Regions from separate parts of the Promicromonospora sp. NPDC110617 genome, predicted to be linked through region 1. Evidence: riboswitches for the same ligand, from Rfam matches in the RefSeq annotation. Region 1 holds a riboswitch; each other region holds the start of a gene.
The links. A riboswitch is a leader RNA that binds a small molecule or an ion and turns the genes downstream of it on or off. The one in region 1 is predicted to bind cyclic di-AMP.
Positions count from the first base shown of each region.

Region 2: linked by a shared signal. The riboswitch ahead of ACZ7LE_RS16935 (C40 family peptidase) and the one ahead of ACZ7LE_RS23130 (C40 family peptidase) in region 1 are both predicted to bind cyclic di-AMP.
Region 3: linked by a shared signal. The riboswitch ahead of ACZ7LE_RS08610 (C40 family peptidase) and the one ahead of ACZ7LE_RS23130 (C40 family peptidase) in region 1 are both predicted to bind cyclic di-AMP.
Region 4: linked by a shared signal. The riboswitch ahead of ACZ7LE_RS01005 (C40 family peptidase) and the one ahead of ACZ7LE_RS23130 (C40 family peptidase) in region 1 are both predicted to bind cyclic di-AMP.

Region 1 is NZ_JBVKBM010000004.1:295,617-297,806, reverse strand. It holds gene ACZ7LE_RS23135 (universal stress protein) at 1-462, opposite strand, end outside; gene ACZ7LE_RS23130 (C40 family peptidase) at 625-1,371, opposite strand; cyclic di-AMP (ydaO/yuaA leader) riboswitch at 1,422-1,614, opposite strand; gene ACZ7LE_RS23125 (metal-dependent transcriptional regulator) at 1,781-2,190, opposite strand, start outside.
Region 2 is NZ_JBVKBM010000002.1:1,378,319-1,380,508, reverse strand. It holds gene ACZ7LE_RS16940 (NAD(P)-dependent oxidoreductase) at 1-249, opposite strand, end outside; gene ACZ7LE_RS16935 (C40 family peptidase) at 348-1,232, opposite strand; cyclic di-AMP (ydaO/yuaA leader) riboswitch at 1,234-1,385, opposite strand; gene ACZ7LE_RS16930 (phytoene desaturase family protein) at 1,541-2,190, shown strand, end outside.
Region 3 is NZ_JBVKBM010000001.1:1,964,480-1,966,669, forward strand. It holds gene ACZ7LE_RS08610 (C40 family peptidase) at 10-849, opposite strand; cyclic di-AMP (ydaO/yuaA leader) riboswitch at 853-1,006, opposite strand; gene ACZ7LE_RS08615 (FAD-binding oxidoreductase) at 1,225-2,190, opposite strand, start outside.
Region 4 is NZ_JBVKBM010000001.1:235,575-237,764, forward strand. It holds gene ACZ7LE_RS01000 (hypothetical protein) at 1-269, shown strand, start outside; gene ACZ7LE_RS01005 (C40 family peptidase) at 448-1,182, opposite strand; cyclic di-AMP (ydaO/yuaA leader) riboswitch at 1,184-1,377, opposite strand; gene ACZ7LE_RS01010 (hypothetical protein) at 1,543-2,190, shown strand, end outside.

The DNA of each region.
Region 1 (2,190 bases):
GGTCCAGGAGACGCCGCGGTTGGTCTCGGCGCGCAGCGGAACCACGACCACCGGGCACTTCGCGTGCGCGGGGAGCGCGGACGACACCGTGCCCAGCAGCCGCTCCGTGAACCCGCCCCGGCCCCGGGTCCCGACCACGGCGAGCCCGTAGTCGGCGGACAGCTCCACCAGCACACCAGCGGCGTCACCGGTCGCGACCTCCGTCGTGGCGCGCACCCCGGCGTCGGCCACACGGTTCTCCGCCTCGACCAGGACCGCCTTGGCGCCCTCCTGGATCGTGGTGTCGTCCAGCGCGGCGTACCCGCCGTCGAGCGACGCGGCGGTGAATGACGGCAGTGAATAGCTGCACACGATGTGCAGCGCCCAGCCCACGCGGTGCGCGTAGGCGGTAGCCCAGTCCAGCGCGTGCAGACTCGCGGCCGATCCGTCCACCCCGACCAGTACGACCTCGGATCGAGTCATCGCCAGTCCTTTCCTCAGCAGTGCATCTTTGCCCTCCAACGCTACCGGCGGGGCGCCCGTCGTGGGTATCCGGAGGCAAAAAGACGGCAGAAAGATGGCAAAGCAGAGCGCCCGCCCGGATCTCCCGGACAGGCGCTCTGCTGCGGTACTGCGTGCCTGCGGTCAGCCCAGGCGGATGAACGTGGGGTTCGACTGCCAGATGGTGCGGAAGTCGACCACGGTGCCCGGCTTGGACGCGTCGATCATGGTGTTGCCACCGGCGTAGATCGAGACGTGACCGGGGGTCCACATCAGGTCGCCCGGCTGGGCCTGCGACGCCGGCACCTGCGTGCCGTAGCCGGCCTGCGCCGACGAGGAGTGCGGCAGCGAGATGCCGAGCTGCGCGTAGACGTACGACGTAAAGCCCGAGCAGTCGAAACCGCTCGGGCTGGAGCCGCCGGAGACGTACGGGACGCCGATGTAACGGCTGGCGATGGAGATCACGGAGTTGCCGATGGCCGACGCCGGGACGTCGACGGACGAGGAGGCGGTCGACACGGCGGTGGCCGCGGCCTCTGCTGCCTCGGCGGCGGCCGCCTCAGCGGCCTCCTCGGCTTCCTGGGCGGCCAGCTCGGCCTGGTAGTCCTCGTTGTCGGCGGCCGAGACCACCGAGACGGCGGACTTCTCGACGCTCAGCTCGGCGTCGGGCGCGACGGTCACGACAGGGGCGTTCGACAGGGACTCGCGGGCCTGGGACGTCAGCGCGTTGAGGTCCACCGAGTTCATCTTGGCGTGGCCGGTCTCCATCGGAGCGGCCTGCGCTGCCATCGCGCCACCGAACGTGGAGACCAGGAGCGCGCCACCCGCGGCGGCGACCGCGGTACGACGACCGACGGCGGCGTTCTGAGCAAGCTCGGTGAGCGGAGTCACGGGGCGTCGCGCAGCACGATGGCGTGCGCGGGTGGTACGTGCGGTCACGTAGTACCTCTCCTTGTACGCCTTCGAGGTCAGCTGTCGGGTTCGGGTGGGAGAAATCACCCGGCCGTGCACTCCCGAAGGATTACCCGGCTTCACCCCGAGGACGCACCCTGGCGCCCGATGGTGGGTCCCCCGCCTCTGTCATGCGGTCGTCTTGGGGCCCCGGCCGGTGACAGAGTTCGGCGTCCGTCCGGAGACTCCCTCGGAATAAACTCCGCGGGAGCGGTCCGAACGTACCCGACGTCACCCCCGATGTCACGTTCCGGCAACGAATGTCATGCCGTGTCGGACACAGGGTGACACCTTTCCGACAAAACTGCCCATTTCATGCCTCTTCGCCCCGGTAGTGGGGCGGCCGGGATCAGGCCGTCGCGACGAAGAGGTGGCGCGCCAGGTCCTCGCCGAGCTCCAGCGCGGTCCCGGCGCCGTCGACGGTCACCGTGTAGGTCCCGTCGCTGAGCTCGGCCGTGATCCGCGAGCCGGGCACAAGGCCGGCGTCGGACAGGCGGGCCAGCAGCTCGACGTCCGTCTGCAGCGGCTCCGCGATCCGGGTGAGGGACGCCGCGAGCGGCTCGCCCTTCACGCCCTTCTTGGCCGCCGCCTCGAACGCGGAGGGCAGCGAGATCACCCCACTGAGGAAGGGGACGTCCGTGTAGGCCTCGCCGAGCTCCGAGAGGCCGGGGATCGGGTTGCCGTACGGGTCGTGGTGCGGGTGGTCGAGCAGGCCGACGAGGCGCTTCTCCACGAGGTCGCTCATCACGTGCTCCCAGC
Region 2 (2,190 bases), on a different contig from region 1:
GTCCGGGCCCGCCGACAGGGTCTGCACCCAGCGCAGGCCGGTCAGCCGCTCGGCGGCGTCGGCGACGATCTTGGGCGGGCTGGACCAGGTGACGAGCAGCTCGGCGTCGGTGTGCTCGGCGGGGATCGGCTCGTTCATCGCGTAGGTGGCGACGGTGTCGGTGCCACCGGGTGCGAAGGAGGCTCCGCCGTCGGGCAGCAGGGACGGGAAGTCGAGGTCGAAGGGCACGTCCGGTACGAGGATCTTCACGCCGGGGACGTTACCCGACCGGGGCGACGAAGCAGAGCGCCCGTCCAGCCGTCCGAGGATCGGCTGCACGGGCGCTCCGGCGTGCGGTGCGGGAGGCGTCAGCCCGTCACCCGGATGAACACCGGGTTGGTCTGCCACATCTCCGTGTAGTGCACGGGGACGCCCTCCTGCTGTGCCTCGACGACCATGCCGTCGCCCGCGTAGAGCGAGACGTGGCCGGACGTCCAGACGATGTCGCCCGGCTGGGCCTCCGCGGCGGAGACCTGGTAGCCGACGGTCGACATCGAGGCCGAGCTGTGCGGGAGGCTGACCCCGAGCTGGGCGTAGACGTACTGGATGAGCCCGGAGCAGTCGAAGCCGCTGGGGGAGGCCCCGCCCCACACGTAGGGCACGCCCACGTACTCGAGGGCGAGGTTGACGGCCTGCTGGCCCAGGTCCGCGGAGGACTCGGACGCTGCCGCCGTGGCGGCCTCGGCCTCGGCGGCAGCTGCCGCAGCGGCCTCGGCGGCGGCCTTCGCCTCCGCCTCGGCCTTCGCCTTGGCTTCCGCCTCGGCCTTGGCGCGGGCCTCTGCCTCGGCCTTCGCCTTGGCCTCGGCGATGCCGGCCTCGGTCTCGGCGTACGGGGTCACGGTGACGTGGCCCTGCTCGGCCTGGAAGTCGGCGTCGTGGGCGACCTGGACCTTGGTCACGAGGTTCTCGGCCAGGCCCGCACGGGTCTTGGTGTCGAACGTCTTGTTGGCGAGCGTGGTCTGGGTGTGGGACTCGGCAGGCGCGGTGTGGGCGGTCTGGGTGAAGACCGACGCGAGCATGCCGGACGTGACGACCGCGATGGCGCCGGTACGGGCGGCATTCTCGGCTGCTGTCTGGGTCAGAGCGGTGAAGGGGGTGAGAGCGGGGCCCTCGGCGCGGTGCCGCCCCCGGTTGCTGGGTCGGTTTGCCTGGTCGTCCGCCCAGTCGTGGGTGCGGTCGGTGAGTACGGTCACCAGTGATCTCCTCGGACGCCTACGAGGTGAGCTGTCGGGTTCGGATGGGGAGAGCGATCACCCGGCCTCACAAGGAGGCTTCACCCCGAGGACACTCGCGTGCCCGGCTTACCTGGTTCCCCCGCCCCTGTCACGTTCTGGCTGCTCAGGACCGGTGACAGGATTCGGCGTCCGGGCCTGGACCTCCCCGTTGCTGGAGCGGCGAGATCGACCGTACTCGTCCGTTGCGGAAATGTCACGATTAGGTCACATACCATCTTGTGATGGAACGTTCCTGGCAATGAGTGCCGCGTGTCACCATGGCGTGCATGCCCGATTCCCTGCTCGACCCCCTGCGCGCCCGGTACGACGTCGTCGTCGTGGGCGGCGGTCACAACGGCCTCACCGCGGCGGCCTACGCGGCCCGCGGCGGGCGCTCGGTCCTCGTCCTGGAGCGCGCCGACCACGTGGGCGGCGCCGCCGTCTCGGCCCGCCCGTTCGCGGGCGTCGACGCCCGCCTCTCGCGCTACTCCTACCTGGTCTCGCTCCTCCCGCGCCGGATCGTCGACGAGCTCGGCCTGCCGGTCCGCCTCGTGCGGCGCCGCTGGTCGTCGTACACCCCGGTGGCGGACGGCGGCCTGCTGGTCGACACCCAGGACGACGCCGCCACCCGCGCGTCGTTCCGGCGCCTCACCGGCTCCGACGCCGACTTCGAGGCCTGGGGCCGGTTCTACGCGATGACCGCCGAGGTGGCCCGCCGCCTCGCCCCGACGCTCACCGAGCCCCTGCTCCCGCGCTCCGCCGTCCGACACCTCGTCGCCGACGGCGTGGGCGAGGAGGCCTGGCGCGCGCTCTTCGAGGAGCCCCTCGGTGAGGTGCTGCGCCGCACCTTCGCCGACGACGTCGTGCGGGGCGTCGCCGCCACCGACGGCCTGATCGGCACGTTCGCCGACGTCGACGAGCCGTCCCTGCGGCAGAA
Region 3 (2,190 bases), on a different contig from region 1:
GCCCGGGAGTCAGCCGATCCGGAGGTAGACCGGGCTGTCCTGCCAGATCTCGGTGTACCGGACGGTCTCGCCGGGGACCGGCGCCTCGATCTGCATGCCGTCGCCCGCGTAGATGGCGACGTGGCCCGGGGACCAGATGATGTCGCCCGGCTGCGCGTCGGCGGCCGAGACCTCGGTGCCGGAGTAGCGCTGCTGCGCCGAGGAGTGCGGCAGGGTGATGCCGACCTGGGCGTAGACGTAGGACGTGAAGCCCGAGCAGTCGAACCCGGCGGGGGTCGCGCCGGCCCAGACGTAGGGGACGCCGAGGTACTGCATGGCGATGTCGACGATCTTGGACCCGGAGGTGGCGGCCGGGGCGGCCTTCTCCTCGGTCTTCTCGGCGACGGGGGCCGCAGCGGGCTCGGCCGCGGCGGGCTCGGCCTCGACGACGGGCTCGGGCTCCGGCTCCGGCTTGGGCTCGGGCTCCGGCTCGGGGGCCGGCGTCACCTTGATGGTGCCGGTCTCCAGCGCGAACTCGCTGTCGGCGGCGACCTTCACGGCGGGGGCGGTGTCCACCTTCGCCGTGGTCAGGGCGGCGGTGGCCACCTCGGCGTCGGTCGACTTCTGCGTGGCGTCCTGGACGGCGTCGCGCACGGCCTCGAGCTCGGCGGTGTTGGTGCTCGGGTCGTTCGCGGGGGCGGCGTTGGCCGGGATGCCGAGCAGGGAGATGAGGAGGCCCGATCCGGCGGCGACGACCGCGCCACGGCGGGCGGTCGCGGAGATGCCGCGGGATGCGGCACGGGAGATCGGGGTCAGCGGGGTGAGTGGTGCGTGGGCAGCACGATGGCGCCCGGGCATGCGTGTGGTCACAGCAGTTTCTCCCGGCGCCTACGAGGTGAGCTGTCGGATTCGGATCGGAGAATGACCCGGCCGCGTCGTGCTGGTTGCGGCTTCACCCCAAGGGCACCTCGCGGTGCCCACGTACTTGGTTCCCCCGTCCCTGTCATCTGTTCAGAGCAGATCTCGCGGCGGTGACAGGGCTCGGCGTCCACCACGAGTGCCCACGGAATTCCCCGTGAGCGGGACCGACCGTAGCCCGCCTCGGCGCGAAAGTCACGATCGCGTTACGGACATCCCGGTCGGCGCTGGAGCTATTGACCGGAATGTCCGACCTGCGCTAGTGCGGTGGGCGCCGTCCGGATCGTGGACGGCGCCCGTCGGGCCGCACCGGGCCGAAGGTCCCGACTAGGACATCTGTCCAGGTCGCACATTGTGGTTGTGCGAGAACAGATTGCTCGGGTCGTACTCCCGCTTGACCCGCGCGAGCCGCTCGTAGGTCGGCGTCGGGTACACGGCTGTGACGTCCGTCTCATCGGCCGTCGTGAGGAAGTTCGCGTACGCACCGCTGAGATGTGGGGCGAGCTCGCCCCACAGCCCGTCCAGCACCGGCCGGGCGGCCTCGATCACGGGTGCCGGGCCCCCGGTGAAGGTGGTGACCATGAGCTCCGCCTGGCGGTGCGCGTAGGCGGTGGCCTCGCTCGGCACCCGGGACACCGCACCGCCGAGGCTCCGGATCGAGATCGACGGCGCACCCGGAGACGTGCCGGCCTCGGCGAGGATCCGCAGGGTCTCGGCGACCGACTCCTGGTCCACGAGCCCGTCGTGCGCGAGCACGTGGATGCCGGGCGGCGGCGTCGCGCCCTCGACCAGGACGTCCGCGTACGCCGTCAGCGCCACGTCGTCCTCCAGGACCGTCCCGAGCCGCCGGATCGGGTCGAGCGCCCGGGCTGCGACCTCCGGGTCGTCGCTGTCGACCGCCACGTGGACCTCGACCGGCGCCTCCGGCCCGCCCGCGAACGGGTTGGCGACGTTGGTGATCGAGGTGAGCTCCTCCGGCGCGGTGCGCAGGTGGTCCGCCCAGCCCTGGAGCACGGTGGCGGCCTCGGCCGCCGGGAACGTGATCTTGCCGAAGAAGACGTGCGTGGTGCGGTGTGCCGCGAAGACGAACGACGTCACGACGCCGAAGTTGCCACCGCCGCCGCGCACGGCCCAGAACAGGTCCGGGTGCTCGTCGGCGCTCGCGGTCAGGACCGCGCCGTCGGCGGTGACCATCTCGACGGCCACCAGGTTGTCCAGGGCGAGGCCGTACTTCCGGACCTTCCAGCCGATGCCGCCACTCAGCGTGAGCCCGCCGACGCCGACGCTCTTGGT
Region 4 (2,190 bases), on a different contig from region 1:
CGATCATGAACAACCCCGACCCGGACGGCGAGGACTCCGGCTGGACCGGCTCCGCGCTCGACGGGCAGCGTTCCGGCAGCGTCACCCTGCCCGTGGTGCCTGCCCGCTGCGATGCCCACGCCGTGGGCGAGGACAAGCGCGGCACGTTTCTGCCCGTGACGGCGAGCGTCGACGGCGTGCCGCAGCACGTCGTCTACGTGCCCATGCCGGACTCGGCGCGCGCCGACCTCTTCGCCTTCATCGCGGACAGCTGCGACTGGCCGGAGTAGCCCGCCGTCCCGGGCGCACGCGAGAGGCGCCGCCTCCGTACCGGGCTCGGTACGAAGGCGGCGCCCCGCGAAGGTCCTGCTGGCGGCTCAGGCTCTGTTTTCTTGTCGTCTGAGCCTGCGGCTCCGCTCCGGGCGAGTGCCTCGTTCCTCGGCCCTCACCCTGCGCTGCGCCTCCGGCTCAGACGACGCGGATGAAGGTCGGGCTGTTCTGCCACATCTCGGTGTAGCGCACCGGCATGCCGGCGGCCCAGGCCTCGATGATCATGCCGTTGCCCGCGTAGAGGGCCACGTGGCCTGGCGTCCAGACGATGTCGCCCGGCTCGGGGTAGGTGACCTGGTAGCCGGAGCTGAGCATCGCGCTCGAGGAGTGCGGCAGAGAGACGCCGAGCTGCGCGTACACGTACTGGATCAGGCCCGAGCAGTCCATGCCCTCCGACGGCGAGTTGCCGCCCAGCACGTAGGTGATGCCCAGATAGTTGAAGGCGATGTTGACGGCCTGCTGGCCGACCGGCACGGGGTCCGGCGCGTCGACCGAGACGACCGCCGGGCCCTCGCCCTTCTCGCCGTCGGCCCCCGTGGAGGCGCCCAGGGCTTCCATCTCGATCGGCATCTTCGCGTCGGCCGGGACGGTCACGGTGGGGGCGGCGGCGACGGACTGCTTGGCCACCGCGGTGAGGGAGTTGAGGTCGACCGAGTTGAGCTTCGCGGTCTTGACGTCGGTCTTCAGGTCCATCGCCGGGGCCGCGTGGGCCGTCGTCGCGATGGTGGAGATCAGGACGCCACCGGCGGCTGCGGCGAGCGCGCCGCGGCGGGCAACAGTGCCGGCGTTCTCGGTGGCGGTACGAGCGAGGATGGTCAGCGGTGTCTGGGCCGGGCGGCTGTCACGATGCCGTCCGCGGAGGGAGTTCGTCACCTAATGTCTCCTGTACCGCCTGCGAGGTCAGCTGTCGGGTTCGGGTAGGAGTACAACCCGGCCGCACGGCTACTGGGGGGTTTCCGTCCGGCTTCACCCCGAGGACGACGATCCTGCTGTCGCCCGGGAATGGGTCCCCCGCTCCTGTCTTGAACGTCTGGTCACGAACCGGTGACAGGACTCGGCGTCCGGATCGCGACTCCACCGTGGGGGTGGAGCAGAAGTCAAAGTACACACGTTCACGGAAAAAGTCACGATCGGGTTACGCATTACGGTCTGACCCAACGAAGACGCAGATTTGCGCCGTTCCGGGCGTCAGGGGTTATGACCGACATCACACATCCGCTAGCGTTCGGCGGCATGGGCGAATCGCACTCCCGTATCTCCGCCTGGTGGGTGTTTCCCATCAGTGCGATCGTCTGGTGGATCTGTGGGTTTCTGCCCTGGCTCGCGCAGCTGTCGTACCAGGTCACCGGCGTTGCGCAGGCTTCTGACGCCGCCGCGGCGGGCATCCTTCCGCTTCCCTTCACGGCCGACGGCGCGGTGGTCGGCCTCGTCGTGATGGCGCTGTTCGGTGGTGTGCTCGCCGGGGCCACCGCCCGCCTGGCCCGTTCGGCCGGAGGGGGTGCCGGGGCCGCGATCGCCGGGACTCTGCTCGCGATGGCCGGAGCCGGCGGCGCCTCCTGGTGGCTCGCGGCCCGCGAGACCGTCCCCGGCGACGCCATGCCGCTCGGCATGCTCGTGGTCACCTGCGCGGCCGGGATCGTCGGCCTCGGGGCCGGGCTCCTGGCGGGCCTCGGGCCGGCGGCGCTGCGCGGTGTCGCCCTCGCCCTGCCGGTGGTGCTCGTCGACGGCTGGTTCTGGGGCTTCGTGCCCGGCAACGAGGTGTCCCCGACCGGCACGTGGTGGGTCTTCGCCGTGGCGCTCGGCATCGCGTTCGGCCTCACCGTGGACAGCAGGCCGATCGAGCTGCTCGGCTGGCTGCCCGCCGCCGGTGCCGTGTGGGTG